2 linked regions of the Ruegeria pomeroyi DSS-3 genome follow. The protein of the gene in region 1 binds, or shares a complex with, the protein of each later gene. Links are inferred from orthologs where the notes say so. Each region holds a gene or a part of one and is shown on either strand. Other genes may lie near its edges. The genes, in order: SPO_RS01270 and xseA.

Region 1 (7,675 bases):
TCAGCCAGCACTGTTCGAACCCTTCCATCTCTTCCGGCTTGATGCGGCGCTCGTGCACGGTGATGCCCTTGTCCTTGAGCATCCCGATCACTGTCTGCCGGGTGATGCCGTTCAGGAAGCAGTCGGCCAGCGGCGTATGCACCTCTCCGTCCTTGACAAAGAACACGTTGGCGCCGGTCGCCTCGGCCACATAACCGCGCCAGTCCATGAACAGCGCATCCGAACAGCCCTTGGCCTCGGCCTTGTGCTTGGAGATGGTGCAGATCATGTAAAGGCCAGCCGCCTTGGCATGCACCGGGATCGTCTCGGGGCTGGGCCGCTTCCACTCGGCGATGTCCAGCTTGGCGCCCTGCATCTTGGCGTCGCCGTAATAGGCGCCCCAGGGCCAGACCGCGATCGCCATCCGCACCGGGTTGCGAGCCGAGGCCACGCCCATGTCCTCGCCCGAGCCACGCCAGACCAGCGCGCGCACATAGGCATCGGTCAGACCACTGGCCTTCAGCGTCTCCTCCTTGGCCGCCTCGATCTGATCGACCGTATAGGGCATCGGCATGTCCAGCGCCTGGGCGCTGGCAACCAGCCGTTCGGAATGCTCGCGGCTTTTGAAAATCTTGCCGTTATAGGCGCGCTCACCTTCGAACACGGACGAGGCATAATGCATGGCATGGGTCAGGATATGCACCTTGGCGTCGCGCCAATCGACCAGCTCCCCATCCATCCAGATCACGCCATCGCGATCGTCATAACTCGCCATTGTGTTCCCTCCAGACCAGGCAGTATTTCCGATTATTGCGCCAATAAGTTCCGCACCGGACACTATATTGCGCAAAAACTGCGACTCACTACCTGTTCAGTATTGGAATGTCAACAAGACTGACATAAAGTGATCCTGAACAACAAAGGGGCACACCATGTCCGAGGCACGACCGTCACCGGTCTTTGGGGGTGAAAGCCTGCTGTTTCTGACCGACGAGCAGCTGCGGCAGGGGATCGAGGCGATGTTCTTTGCCTATCGCGGCTTCACCGCCGATCCCGACCGGATCCTGGCCGAGATGGCCTATGGCCGCGCCCATCACCGCGCGATCCACTTCATCAACCGTGCGCCGGGCACCACGGTGAACAACCTGCTGGCCATTCTGGGCGTCACCAAGCAGTCGCTGAACCGGGTGCTGCGCACCCTGATCGCCGACGGGTTGGTCGAAAGCCGGGTCGGCACCCAGGACAAGCGCGAGCGGCATCTGTTCCTGACCGAGGCGGGTGCTGCGCTTGAGGCGAAACTGTCCGACGCGCAGCGCGCCCGAATGCGCGCCGCCTATAAGGAGGCCGGGCCCGAGGCGGTAACCGGCTTTCGCCAGGTGCTAGAGGCGATGATGGACCGCGAGATGCACCGGGCCTATGCCAAGCTGCGGGACAGCGGCTCATGAGTGCATTTGACGCCCATCTGCTGATCGTCGATGACGACGAGCGCATTCGTGATTTGCTCAAGAAATTCCTGATGCGCCACGGGTTCCTTGTCACCGCAGCGCGTGATGCCGAACATGCGCGGCGCATCCTGTCTGGGCTGGATTTCGACCTGATCGTCATGGATGTGATGATGCCGGGCGAGGATGGGGTCAGCCTGACCCGCGCCCTGCGTCAGACCCTGAGCACGCCGATCCTGCTACTGACTGCCCGTGGCGAGACCGAGCACCGGATCGCCGGGCTGGAGGCCGGCGCCGACGATTATCTGGCCAAACCCTTCGAGCCGCGTGAGCTGTTGCTCAGGATCAATGCGATCCTGCGCCGCGTGCCCGACACCAGCGCCCAGGATGCGGCACCCAAATTCCTGCAACTGGGGCCAATCCGCTATGACATCGAGCGCGGCGAGATGTGGCAGGGCGACCAGCTGGTCCGCCTGACCGCCACCGAGAACCAGTTGATGAAGATCTTTGCCGCCCGCCCGGGCGAGGCGATCACCCGCACCAAGCTGGTCGAAGACCTGGGCCGCGATCGGGGCCAGGCGCAGGAACGCGCGGTCGACGTTCAGATCACCCGCCTGCGCCGCAAGATCGAACCCAATCCGAAACAGCCGCGCTATCTGCAGACCGTGCGCGGCGCGGGCTACATGCTGGCGCCGGACTGATCCCCGCCCGCCCAAAGGAACGCCGATGACGACCGCCCTGATCACCCATGCCGACTGCCTGACCCATGTCACGCCGACCGGACACCCCGAGCGGGTGGCCCGCCTGGAACATGTGCTACACGCGCTGGAGCCGCTTGACCTGCGCCGCGTCACCGCGCCGCTGGCCGCCGAAGACGACCTGCTGCGCATCCATCCCGCAGGCTATGTCGCCGATATCCGTGATGCCCGCCCCGACGAGGGATTTGCCCAGATCGACGGCGACACGTTCCTGTCGCCTGGATCGGTCGATGCCGCGTTCCGCGCCGCGGGCGCGGTCGTGCGCGCGGTCGACATGGTGCTGGGCGGCGAGGCGCAGAACGCCTTCTGCGCCATTCGCCCGCCGGGGCATCATGCCGAACGCGAAACCGCGATGGGGTTTTGCCTGTTCGGCAATGCCGCGCTGGCCGCGAAACACGCGCTTGACCATCACGGATTGCGCCGCGTCGCGGTGGTGGATTTCGATGTGCATCACGGCAATGGCACCCAGGACCTTTTGTGGGACGAGGCGCGCGCGCTTCTGATCACCAGCCAGCAGATGCCGCTCTGGCCCGGCTCGGGCCGCCCGGACGAGGACGGCGCGCATGGCCAGATCGTCAACATCCCGCTGGCCCCGGGCACCGGCGGCGCCGAGATGCGCGCGGCCTACATGGCGCAAGCCTTCCCCCGCCTGCGCGCCTTCAAACCAGAACTCATCATCATCTCTGCCGGGTTCGACGCCCATCAGGACGACCCATTGGCCAACCTGAACTGGTCGACCGCAGATTTCGCCTGGCTCACCGCCGAGCTGTGCGCATTGGCGCAAGAGCTGTGTCAGGGCCGTATCGTCTCGACTCTCGAAGGCGGTTATGATCTGAACGCGCTCGCCGCCGCAACGCGCGCGCATGTACAGGAATTGATAAAGGCCGCGACATGACCGAGACCCCCGTCGACCAGATGAGCTTTGAACAGGCGATGAAAGAGCTGGAAACCGTGGTCGGTCAGCTTGAACGCGGCGATGTTGCGCTGGACCAGTCCATCGCGCTTTACGAACGCGGCGCGGCGCTGAAGAAACGCTGCGAGGACGAGTTGAAGCGCGCCGAGGAAAAGGTTGCCGCCATCACGCTCGACAGTAATGGCCAGCCCACCGGGACCAAGCCGGTCGAAGGTCTCTGAGCATGTTCCATGAAAGGCTGGCGCAGGACGCCGCGCTGATCCAGCGCAGTTTCGACACTGTGCTGGGCGCGCTGGAGCCGCTCGACATCACCCGCGCCATGGCCTGGACCACCGAGGGCGGCAAGCGCCTGCGCGGCTTTCTGGTACTGGAAAGCGCCCGGCTGCATGATGTGGACGAGGCCCGCGCAATCTGGCCCGCCACCGCCATCGAGGCGCTGCATGCCTACAGCCTGGTGCATGACGACCTGCCCTGCATGGACGACGACGACCTGCGCCGGGGCCGACCCACCGCCCATGTGAAATGGGACGAGGGCACCGCCGTGCTGGCCGGCGATGCGCTGCATTCGCTGGCGTTTGAGCTCTGCACCCGCCCCGAGGTCGGAACCGCCGAGACCCGCGCCACCCTGGCGCTGACGCTGGCGCAAGCCGCGGGCGCACGCGGCATGGTGCTGGGTCAGGCGCTGGATATCGCCGCTGAAACCGCGCCCAAACCGCTGACGCTGGACCAGATCACCCGGTTGCAAGCGGGCAAGACCGGCGCGCTGATCGAATGGGCCGCCGCCGCCGGTGCCGTGCTGGCTGGGGCCGATCCGGACCCCTTGCGCCAATATGCCCGCGCGCTGGGCCTTGCTTTCCAGATCGCCGACGACATCTTGGATGTCGAGGGCGACGCCGAGAAGGCGGGCAAACGGCTGCAAAAGGACGCGGGCGCGGGCAAGGCGACCTTTGTCTCGCTGCTGGGTCTGGATGCGGCCAAGGCGCGGGCACGCGACCTTGTCGATCAGGGCTGTGCCGCTCTGGACGGTTACGGTGAGCGGGCCGGAACCTTGAAGGAAGCCGCCCGTTTCGTTATTGCCCGCGACAACTGACCCGCAGGGGACACAGCAAGGATCGCCATGTCTGACCGCCCACATACCCCGCTTCTCGACCAGGTGACCCGCCCGGCGGACCTGAAACGGTTCTCGGACGCGCAGCTGACCCAGCTGGCGGGCGAGCTGAGGGCCGAAACCGTCTCGGCCGTCTCGGTCACCGGCGGCCATCTGGGCGCGGGCCTTGGCGTGGTGGAACTGACCGTGGCGCTGCATGCGGTGTTCGACACCCCGCGCGACAAGGTGATCTGGGACGTCGGCCACCAATGCTATCCGCACAAGATCCTGACCGAACGCCGCGACCGCATCCGCACCCTGCGGATGAAGGACGGTCTGTCGGGCTTCACCAAGCGCTCCGAGTCGCCCTATGACCCGTTCGGCGCCGCCCATAGCTCCACCTCGATCAGTGCAGCACTCGGGTTCGCCGTCGCCCGCGATCTGGGCGGGGTGACGCCCGAAGGGTTGGGCGACGCCATCGCCGTGATCGGCGACGGCTCGATGTCGGCCGGCATGGCGTTTGAGGCGATGAACAACGCGGGTCACCTGAAAAAGCGCCTGATCGTCATCCTGAACGACAACGAGATGTCGATCGCCCCACCGGTCGGCGCGCTGTCGAACTATCTCTCTCGCCTCTATGCCGAAGAACCGTTTCAGGAGCTGAAAGCCGCCGCCAAGGGCGCGGTCTCGCTCCTGCCCGAACCCTTCCGCGAAGGTGCCAAGCGCGCCAAGGAAATGCTCAAGGGCATGGCCGTCGGCGGCACATTGTTCGAGGAGCTGGGTTTTTCCTATATCGGCCCCATCGACGGGCATGACATGGGCCAACTTCTGCCGGTCCTGCGCACCGTCAAGGCTCGCGCCACCGGCCCGATCCTGCTGCATGTGCTGACGAAAAAGGGCAAGGGCTATGCCCCTGCCGAACGCGCGCGCGACCGCGGCCATGCCACCGCCAAATTCGACGTGGTCACGGGCGAGCAGAAAAAGGCCCCCTCGAACGCGCCCTCCTACACTGCGGTCTTTGGCAAGGCGCTGGTCGATCAGGCCGCCCGCGACGACAAGATCGTCGCCGTCACCGCCGCGATGCCTGATGGCACCGGGCTGAACCTCTTTGCCGAACGCTACCCCTCGCGCTGTTTCGATGTGGGCATCGCCGAACAGCATGGCGTGACCTTCTCCGCCGCGCTGGCTGCGGGCGGGCTGAAACCCTTCTGCGCGATGTATTCGACCTTCCTGCAACGCGGCTACGATCAGGTCGTGCATGACGTGGCAATCCAGCGCCTGCCGGTCCGTTTCGCCATCGACCGCGCCGGTCTGGTCGGCGCCGACGGCGCCACCCATGCGGGCAGTTTCGACATTGCCTACCTCGCCAACCTGCCCGGCATGGTGGTCATGGCCGCCGCCGACGAGGCCGAACTGGTGCACATGGTCGCCACCGCCGCCGCGCATGATGACGGTCCGATCGCCTTCCGCTATCCGCGCGGCGAGGGCGTGGGGGTCGAAATGCCCGAACTGGGCAAGGTTCTGGAAATCGGCAAGGGCCGGATGATCCAGAAGGGCGCTCGCGTCGCGCTCCTCTCCTTCGGCACCCGGTTGACCGAGGTGCAAAAGGCCGCCGAGGCGCTGGCCGCCCGTGGCATTACCCCCACCATCGCCGACGCCCGTTTTGCAAAACCGCTCGACCGCGACCTGATCCTGAACCTGGCTCACGACCACGAGGCGCTGATCACCATCGAGGAAGGCGCCGTGGGCGGCTTCGGCAGCCATGTGGCGCAGCTTCTGGCGGATGAGGGCGTGTTCGACCACGGGCTGAAATTCCGCTCTATGGTGCTGCCGGACATCTTCATCGACCAATCCAGCCCGGCCGACATGTATGCCGTTGCGGGCATGAACGCCCCCCAGATCGAAGCCAAAGTGCTTGATGTGCTTGGTATCGGGCGTATCGGCGAAAAGCGCGCCTGACCCAGACATTAGTAAGCGGCCGGTGAAACCTGACGCTTACGACATTGGGTCAACTGTTACCTGACGCAGGTACCGATGCGCGCCTGCGGCACGCACGAATGCAGAAGACAACGCGACATGTATGCGTTTCTGGCTGTTTGTTTTTTTGAGTAGTTTTTGATCGTTGTAGAGAGGATTGAGTATTTATTAGGTTTGGCGGTGACCTACTCTCCCGGGGCTTGAGCCCGAGTACCATTGGCGCGGAGGCACTTAACTTCCGGGTTCGGGAAGGGACCGGGTGTATTGCGCTCGCTATGACCACCAAACCGAATAAATACTCACTGTCCGCCTTGCGGACAGTGAGGGTGGCAGGCAGCGTTTTCCGGAGGAAAGCGCGTTGCCACCCGTATTGTCCGGGCGGGAGTATCAATCGGGTGTTGTCCAAGTCGAGTTGGTGCTTTTGGTTCTTGATTTGGCCTGGCGCGCGGAGCGCTACTTGAGGCCATTTGATCAGTCTTTCTGTTACTGGATCGGATCAAGCCTATCGGGCGATTAGTACCGGTCAACTGAACGCATTGCTGCGCTTACATCTCCGGCCTATTGACGTGGTGGTCTTCCACGGCCCTCAGGGATACCTTGTTTTGAGGGGGGCTTCCCGCTTAGATGCCTTCAGCGGTTATCCTGTCCGATCATAGCTACCCTGCACTGCTGCTGGCGCAACAACAGGTCCACCAGTGGATCGTTCACCCCGGTCCTCTCGTACTAGGGGCAACTCCTCTCAAGTATCCTACACCCACGGCAGATAGGGACCGAACTGTCTCACGACGTTCTAAACCCAGCTCACGTACCTCTTTAAACGGCGAACAGCCGTACCCTTGGGACCTGCTCCAGCCCCAGGATGAGATGAGCCGACATCGAGGTGCCAAACACTGCCGTCGATATGGACTCTTGGGCAGTATCAGCCTGTTATCCCCGGCGTACCTTTTATCCGTTGAGCGATGGCCCTTCCACTCGGGACCACCGGATCACTATGGCCGACTTTCGTCTCTGCTCGACTTGTCAGTCTTGCAGTCAGGCTGGCTTCTGCCATTGCACTCAACGAGCGATTTCCGACCGCTCTGAGCCAACCTTCGCGCGCCTCCGTTACGCTTTAGGAGGCGACCGCCCCAGTCAAACTACCCGCCACGCAGGGTCCCGGATCCGGATAACGGACCGCGGTTAGACATCAAGAGTGCGAAGGGTGGTATCTCAAGGTTGGCTCCACGGGAACTGGCGTTCCTGCTTCAAAGCCTACCACCTATCCTGCACATCACAATCCTGATGCCAGTGCGAAGCTGTAGTAAAGGTGCACGGGGTCTTTCCGTCTAACCGCGGGAAGCCTGCATCTTGACAGGCAATTCAATTTCGCTGAGTCGATGTTGGAGACAGCGGGGAAGTCGTTACGCCATTCGTGCAGGTCGGAACTTACCCGACAAGGAATTTCGCTACCTTAGGACCGTTATAGTTACGGCCGCCGTTTACCTGGGCTTCAATTCGGAGCTTGCACCCCTCCTTTTAA
Region 2 (7,640 bases), 1.1 Mb from region 1 along the record:
CGCCCACGACCAGCACCACCTGCGGGCGCTTGGGGTAGAGCGGCATCGGGCGGGCGACCGGTTCCATGATACGGGTGATTTCCTGCGCCAGCAGTGCCTTGATCTCTTGTGTCGAGAGTTTGCGCCCGATCCGCCCCTCGGCCATGTTGGCGGTGACGCGCAGGGCGGTGTCGACGCCCATGTCGGCGGCGATCAGCAGCTCTTCGAGCTGTTCCAGCATGTCGTCATCCAGCGTGCGGCGCACCACGGTCGCGCCGCCGGGGCGGGCGAAAAGGCGGCCCAGCAGGCCACGGCCCGTTCCGGCTTCAGCGGGCGGGGCCGGGTCGATCGGCTGCGGTGCCTCGGGCGGCATCGGCGCCGGGGTCGGGTCGACCGGTTGGGGTTCCGGCATCTCGGGCGTGTCGGGCAGTTCCGGCACCGGTTGCGGTTCCGGGTCGGGCTGGGGGATTACCGGATCTGGCTGGGTCGCGGTGACCGCTTCCTCGACCCCGCCATCCTCGACAATGGCGTCGAGCCCCTGTTCGATCTTCGAGGACGATTTGAACAGACGGTCCTTGAGTTTCGAGAAAAACGCCATGTCCGGGCCTCCGCTTGCGGTTTAGTCTCACCTAATGCGGATTGGCGCCGGTTGCAAAGGGTCAGGTGAGCGCAAGGGCAAAGCCCATCTGCGCCCCCCAGTAGAGCGGCCAGACCAGATAAGGCGTCAGGCGCAGGGCCGGGTGACCGGGCGGCAGCAGGAATTTCTCGGTTGCAAGGATCATGTCCGAGGCGATGAAGGCGGCGGCAGCGGGCAGGACCCAGGCCAGCACGCCGGCCTGCGGCAGGGTCAGCGCGGCCAGACCCATGCCGAGGATGATCGGGACATAGGCCAGTACCGGCCCTTTGAGATCGCCTGCGCGGGGGGCGAGCAGGCTGGCCATGACCAGCCCGAGAGCCGCGAGGCCCGCCACCAGCGGCCATTGTGCGGCAAGCTGCCCGGTATCGCTGGCGGGATGGGTCAGGAACAGGGCGACATAGGCCAGATGACCGGCGGCAAAGGCGCCGACACCTGCCATGAAGGTCGCCTCGGTCTCGCGCGAGAGGAGCCAGTCGCCAAGCGCGCAGAGGGCCAGCGCCAGCACCAGCAGCACGGGGCCGCCCGAGACCAGCACCATCAGCGCAAGCAGTGCGACCGAGGCGGTCTTGACTGCGCTGCGCATCAGGCTGGCGGGGCGGGCGGTCATCGCCAGATAGGCCAGCGCGCAGGCGGCGGCGATCCAGAACAGGGTTTGGCTCACGGGGTCCTCCGGTCTTTGCGCCCAGTTGACGTGGGCGGCACCGGGCGAGCAAGGGGATTTTCGCGCGGGTGACGCGATGTTAAGCAGAAGCACCGATACCGAGGGAGCCCGCATGTATCGCTATATCCTTGCCAGCCTGTCGCCCTATGCGGTGCTGGGTGCGGCCTGTCTGCTGGGGGGCGGCTGGGCCTGGGGCGCGCTGATCTGGATGACCGTCTATGTGGCGGTGATGGACAAGCTGCCGGTGCGGCCGCTGGCGGCGGCCGACTGGGCGGGCGCGCAGGTCTTGCCGCTGGTGCTGGCGGGGGCGCATTTCGCGCTGCTGGCGCTGGCGATCCCGGCGCTGGTCCAGGGGGCATTGACCGGAGCGCAGGCGGTGGCATTGGGCGCGGCGGTGGCGCTCTGCTTCGGGCAGGTGTCGAATTCGAACGCGCATGAGCTGATCCATCGGGCCGACCGCTGGCAGCACTGGCTGGGGGCGGCGATCTATGTCAGCTTGCTGTTCGGTCATCACACCTCGGCCCATATGCGGGTGCATCACCTTTGGGTGGCCACCCCGCGCGATCCGAATTCGGCCCGCTTGGGGCAGGGGTTCTGGGCCTTTCTGCCGCGCGCCTGGGTCGGTTCGTTCCGAGCCGGGCTGACGGCCGAGCGGGCGCTGAGGAAGGGCCGGGGCGCGACCCCTTATCGGGCCTATCTGGCAGGGGCGGGGGCGATGCTGGCAGCGGCCTGGCTGCTGGCGGGCGGGCGCGGGATTCTGGCGCTGGTGCTACTGGCGGGCTATGCGCAGATACAGCTGCTGCTGGCCGATTACATCCAGCACTACGGGCTTGAACGCAAAGCCTTGGCCAATGGCAGATACGAACCGGCGCGCGCGCACCATTCCTGGAATGCGCCGCATTGGTACAGCTCGGCGATGATGCTGAACGCGCCGCGCCATTCCGACCATCACCAGAATCCGGGCCGCGATTTCGCGGCGCTGCGGCTGGACCCCGAGATGCCGCAATGGCCCTATGCGATGCCGATCATGGCGGTTCTGGCCACCGTGCCGCCGCTGTGGCGGCGGGTGATGGATCCGCGCGTTCACGCTGTTTGCGGAGCACGTGAGTAGCCGCACGCGCCCGCATCTGCCACACTGGGCCTCATGATGCGCTTGGCCCTGATTCTGACCCTGATGGCCCCGGCGGCGGTGGCCCAGCCGGTGATGTCGGCGGAGGAGTTCGACCGCTACACGCTGGGCAAGACGCTGTTCTACGGCTTTGACGGCACCGCCTATGGGGTGGAACGCTATCTGTCCGGGCGGCGGGTGATCTGGTCGTTCCTGGATGGCGAGTGCAAGGAAGGCATCTGGTACGAGGCGGCGGGGCAGATCTGTTTCGTCTACGAGGACCGGCCCGATCCGCAATGCTGGGTGTTCCGCGATACCGGCGGCGGGCTGGTGGCGCAGTTCGAGGGCGATCCCACCCAGACAGAGCTGTACGAGGCCGAGGAGATCGGCGAAGAGATGCTTTGTTACGGGCCGGACGTCGGGGTCTGAGGCCGATCAAAGGGGGCGCTGCCCCCATCGCCTGCGGCGATTCCCCCGGAGTATTTTCGGCGAAATGATGCGGCTCAGGTAACCCGGAGTTCGTCGTAAGGGACCATCACGTGCTGGCGGAAGGCCGGGCGCGCGCTGAGGCGCTGATAGTAGAGATGCAGATGCGGCAGCGGCGCGCGGGTGATGCCGATATCGTAATAGCGATAGAGGATATGGCCGAGCTGGATATCGGCGAGGGTGAAGGCATCTCCGGCAATATGCGCATGGCGCGACAGCTGGGCTTCGGCAAGGGCGAGCTTGGCCTCCAGCTCGGCAAGGGCGCGAGCGATGGCGGCGGGGTCGCGATCCTGCGGTGCGGTACGCACCACGCGCCAGAAGACCGGCGCGGTAAAGGCCTGGGCCACGTTCAGCTTGGCCCATTCGGCCCATTGATCCACCCGCGCGCGGCGGACCGGATCGCTCGGCCAGAAGCTGTCCTTGCCATAGCGGGTGGCAAGATAGCGCAGGATGGCACCGGTTTCCCAGATCGGCGGGTTGGTCCCGTCCTTGAGCACGGGGATGGTGCGGTTGGGATTGAGGCGCCCAAATTCGGGCGTGTCGAGCCCGCCATAGCGGTGCCCGGCGTCATGGCGAATGTGGGCCAGGTTGAGTTCACCCACACACCACATCAGCGCCTGCACATTCGACGATGTCCGGCGGCCCCAGATCGTCAGCATCAGAACAGCGAGCCCTGTTCGGGCGGTTTCTGTTTCGGCTTGCTGGCGGGTTTTGCGGGGGCGCCGCCGGTGTCGAGCGTGCCATCGGCGAATTCGATCTGCAGCGCGGCCGCCTTGGCGGCCTGCGCCCGGGTGGTCAGCAGCGCGCCCTGATCGTCGCGCACCACTGCATAACCGCGCGCCAGCGTTGCCTTGTAGCCCAGCGTCTCGCGCAGCCGGTCGGCGGATTCCAGCCTTTGGCGCAGGCGCTCGATGCGGGTGGTCTGGGCGCTGTTCAGACGGTCGGACAGCCGGGTCAGACGCTCACCCTGCGCGGCGATCTCGCGTTCCAGCGCGCGCGGCGACAGGCGCGAGCCGAGATGGGCAAGGTGGTCGCGGCGGGCACTGACCAGCGCGCGCAGGCTGGCGGGGCGCAGCGGGGCCGAGAGTTCGGCCAGCCGCAGCCGACGCCGCTGCACCCCCTGGGTGAGGGCGGCGGGCAGACGTTCGGCGGCGCGGTCGAGCCGCTGGCGCGGCGTGTCCAGCAGGCTGTCGGGCCGGGGCAGCGCGCGCGACAGGTCGCGCAGGCGCTGGGCGCGCCGCTGCACCGCATCCGAGGCCGCGCGCGACAGCCGAGCCCCCTGTTCGCCGGTCCAGGCCAGCAGTTCGAGGCGGACGGGAACGGCCATCTCGGCGGCGGCTGTGGGGGTCGGTGCGCGCCGGTCCGAAACGAAGTCGATCAGCGTGGTGTCGGTTTCGTGCCCCACCGCCGAGATCAGCGGGATCTGGCTGGCCGCCGCCGCGCGGGCGACGATTTCCTCGTTGAAGCCCCAGAGATCCTCTATCGAGCCGCCGCCGCGCGCCACGATCAGCAGATCGGGCCGGGGCAGCGCGCCACCGGGGCTGAACATGTTGAACCCCTCGATGGCGCGGGCCACCTCGGGGGCGCAATTGGCGCCCTGCACCGCGACCGGCCAGATCAGCACCTTGCGCGGAAAGCGGTCGCGCAACCGGTGCAGGATATCGCGGATCACCGCCCCTTGCGGCGAGGTGATCACCCCGATGATCTGTGGCAGATAGGGCAGGGGGCGCTTGCGTTCGGGTGCAAACAACCCCTCGGCCTCGAGCTGTTTCTTGCGCTTTTCAAGCAGCGCCATCAGCGCGCCCTGACCGGCAACCGCCACCTCGTCGACGTTCAGGTTGTATTTCGACTGGGCGCCAAAGGCGGTCAGCCTCCCGGTCACGACGACCTCCAACCCCTCTTCGGGCACCACCGACAGGCTGGCGACCTGACCCTTCCAGGTGGTGCAGGCCAGCACGTTACGGTCGTCCTTGATGTCGTAATAGAGATGGCCCGAGCGGGCCTGGAACACGCGCCCCACCTCGCCGCGCACCCGGATGCGGCCAAAGCTGCCCTCGAGCGTGCGCTTCACCTCGCCCGAGATCTCGGTGACGGTGAATTCGGGCATATTCTGTCCCGGCTGGGGATCATCAAGGAGGTCGGACAATTGGGCGCTCCGCTGGTGACTTGAGTAAGACGTCGGCGCAGCTTAGAACGCCCGACAACCAAGGCCAAGCAGATCGGAGCGCATTACATGAACATCCTCATTCTCGGCAGCGGTGGGCGCGAACACGCGCTGGCCTGGGCGGTGATGCAGAACCCCAAATGCGACAAGCTGATCGTGGCGCCGGGCAATGCGGGGATCGCGCAGATCGCCGAATGCGCCGAGCTGGACATCATGGATGGCGGGTTGGTGGCGACTTTCGCCGAGGAGAATGCCATCGACTTTGTCATCGTCGGCCCCGAGGCGCCCTTGGCCGCCGGCGTGGCCGACCGGCTGCGCGAGGCGGGGTTCCTGGTCTTTGGCCCCTCGGCGGCGGCGGCGCGGCTGGAGGCCTCGAAAAGCTTTACCAAGGAGATTTGCGATGCCGCAGGGGCCCCGACCGCGGGCTATGCGCGCTTTACCCAGGCCGGGCCTGCCAAGGATTACATCCGCGCGCAGGGTGCTCCCATCGTGATCAAGGCCGACGGTCTGGCCGCAGGTAAGGGCGTGATCGTGGCGATGGACGAGGCGACGGCGCTGGAGGCAATCGACGACATGCTGGGCGGCGCCTTTGGCGATGCGGGCGCCGAGGTGGTGATCGAGGAATTCATGGAAGGTGAAGAGGCCTCGCTTTTCGTGCTGGTGGATGGCGAGGAGGTGCTGTCGATCGGCACCGCACAGGACCACAAGCGGGTGGGCGAGGGCGATACCGGCCCCAATACCGGCGGCATGGGTGCCTATTCGCCCGCGCCGGTGCTGAGCGCCGAGGTCGAGGCGCGCGCGATGGAGGAGATCGTCAAGCCGACCATGGCCGAGATGGCGCGGCGCGGCGTGCCCTTCCAGGGCGTCCTCTATGTCGGGCTGATGATCAAGGACGGTGCGCCGCGTCTGGTGGAATACAATGTCCGCTTCGGGGACCCGGAATGCCAGGTACTGATGCTGCGGCTGGGTGCGCAGGCGATGGACCTGATGCATGCCACCGCCGAGGGCCGGCTTCGCGAGGCCCGGGTGAACTGGGCAGAGGATCACGCGATCACCGTGGTGATGGCCGCGAACGGCTATCCCGGATCCTATCAGAAAGGCAGCGAGATCAAGGGGCTGGATACCTTGCCCGAGGATAGCCGCAATATGGTTTTCCATGCGGGTACCGCCGCCCGCGAGGGCGCGATTGTTGCCACCGGCGGCCGGGTGCTGAACGTGACCGCGCGCGGCGACAGCCTCGCCGAGGCGCGTGACCGGGCCTATGCCATGGTCGAGGCGATCGACTGGCCGGGTGGGTTCTATCGCCGCGATATCGGCTGGCGTGCGCTCTGACCGGGCGGGGGGCGCTGCCCCCGGCCTACAAAATTCGTCGAATTTTGTAGGCTCCCCCGGAGTATTTGACGCGAAATGAAGGGGGAGCGGTGCGGCCCGGAGAGAGGTTTTCATTCACCTTGGTCGCACGATATGATCGGGACAGGGAGGAACGGCATGCCGGGACCGGTCGACAAGGATCTGTTGGACAACGCCTATGCCACGCGCGAATTGCGCGGGCTGGCCTTTGACTGGGTGCCGGTCGGCATCGTGGTGACCGAGGCGCGGGTGATCCGCGAGGTCAATCACCGCTTCTGCTCCATGTTCGGCTATGAGCGCGAGGAGTTGCTGGACCGGCTGTTTGTGTTCCTCTACCCCTCGGACGAGGAGTTTCAGAACATCCTGCATCGCGGCGACAAGGATCTGGGCGAGGGCAATCTCTATTGGGACGAGCGGGTGATGCGGCGTCGCGATGGCGAGCTGTTCTGGTGTCGGGTGCGCGGCCAGACCTTTACCCCCGAGGAACCGCTGGCGCGCGCGGTCTGGACCTTTGCCGACCTTTCCGAGATCCGCCGTTATCAGCCGCTGAGCCGGCGCGAGCGCGAGGTCTATTCGCTGCTGGGCGAGGGAAAGACAAGCAAGGAGATCGCGCGCGAACTGGACCTCAGCTATCGCACGGTCGAGGTGCACCGGGCGCGGCTCTTGAAGAAGTTCGGGGTCAGCAATACCGCCGCCCTGTTCCAGTCGCTGGGCGATATCGGCGGCGAACATGTGGTGCCGTCCGCCGGGTGATCGGCCCTCATCGTGTCTTGCAGGACAGGGCGGCGGCAACGGCACCGGCCGAGAAGGCGCCAAGAGCGCGGCTTTGCCACTCGTCGTCATGGCGCAGCGCGACGACCTGACGCCAATCGGCGCTGGCCAGAATGATCTCGGGGCCGCTGCCGCAATCGCGCAGCCCGCCGGTTATGAATTCCTCGCCGATGCGATGGTTGGTCAGGCCGCGCAGGCTGGCGATCTGGGTCAGGCTGCCGTCACGGTAGCGCCAGATGCGAAGGGTCTTTGCCAGGTGCGGGCGGTCGACATAGGCGATTTCCATGAACCCGTCGCCGTCCAGATCGGCGGCGCCCAGAACCGCCAGCCAGCGGTTGCGGGTCCCGATCGGCGGAGTCGCGGCCAGAAGGCGGGCGCGACGGTCATAGATTTCAAGCCGGGCGCCGTCGTTTACCGTGCTGCGCACGGCGATCACCTCGGGCAGGCCGTCGCCGTCCAGATCGGCCAGATGCGGCGCGATATC

What was found.
Region 2: the proteins of SPO_RS01270 (region 1) and xseA are in contact, whole or in part, in a cryo-EM structure (PDB 8TXR), measured with the Escherichia coli proteins. The link is inferred for Ruegeria pomeroyi DSS-3 from one-to-one orthologs.

The regions. Positions count from the first base shown.
Region 1 is NC_003911.12:266,123-273,797, reverse strand. Bases 1,702-4,691 are described here. They hold SPO_RS01270 (exodeoxyribonuclease VII small subunit), read left to right. Parts: upstream 1,702-3,070; coding sequence 3,071-3,313; downstream 3,314-4,691. Other genes in these bases: dxs (1-deoxy-D-xylulose-5-phosphate synthase), read left to right, coding at 4,210-4,691; SPO_RS01265 (polyprenyl synthetase family protein), read left to right, coding at 3,316-4,182; SPO_RS01275 (histone deacetylase family protein), read left to right, coding at 2,148-3,074; SPO_RS01280 (response regulator), read left to right, coding at 1,702-2,122. Also shown: SPO_RS01290 (branched-chain amino acid aminotransferase), read right to left, coding at 1-754; SPO_RS01285 (MarR family winged helix-turn-helix transcriptional regulator), read left to right, coding at 912-1,424; more of SPO_RS01280, read left to right, coding at 1,421-1,701; more of dxs, read left to right, coding at 4,692-6,138. UniProt on the Escherichia coli protein: Bidirectionally degrades single-stranded DNA into large acid-insoluble oligonucleotides, which are then degraded further into small acid-soluble oligonucleotides.
Region 2 is NC_003911.12:1,400,795-1,408,434, forward strand. What follows is about bases 2,774-5,728. They hold xseA (exodeoxyribonuclease VII large subunit), read right to left. Parts: upstream 5,018-5,728; coding sequence 3,530-5,017; downstream 2,774-3,529. Other genes in these bases: SPO_RS06840 (hypothetical protein), read left to right, coding at 2,774-2,814; SPO_RS06845 (glutathione S-transferase family protein), read right to left, coding at 2,889-3,530; purD (phosphoribosylamine--glycine ligase), read left to right, coding at 5,105-5,728. Also shown: signal recognition particle-docking protein FtsY, read right to left, coding at 1-577; SPO_RS06830 (lysoplasmalogenase), read right to left, coding at 639-1,277; SPO_RS06835 (alkane 1-monooxygenase), read left to right, coding at 1,390-2,388; more of SPO_RS06840, read left to right, coding at 2,422-2,773; more of purD, read left to right, coding at 5,729-6,367; SPO_RS06860 (LuxR C-terminal-related transcriptional regulator), read left to right, coding at 6,524-7,138; SPO_RS06865 (FG-GAP repeat domain-containing protein), read right to left, coding at 7,146-7,640. UniProt on the Escherichia coli protein: Bidirectionally degrades single-stranded DNA into large acid-insoluble oligonucleotides, which are then degraded further into small acid-soluble oligonucleotides.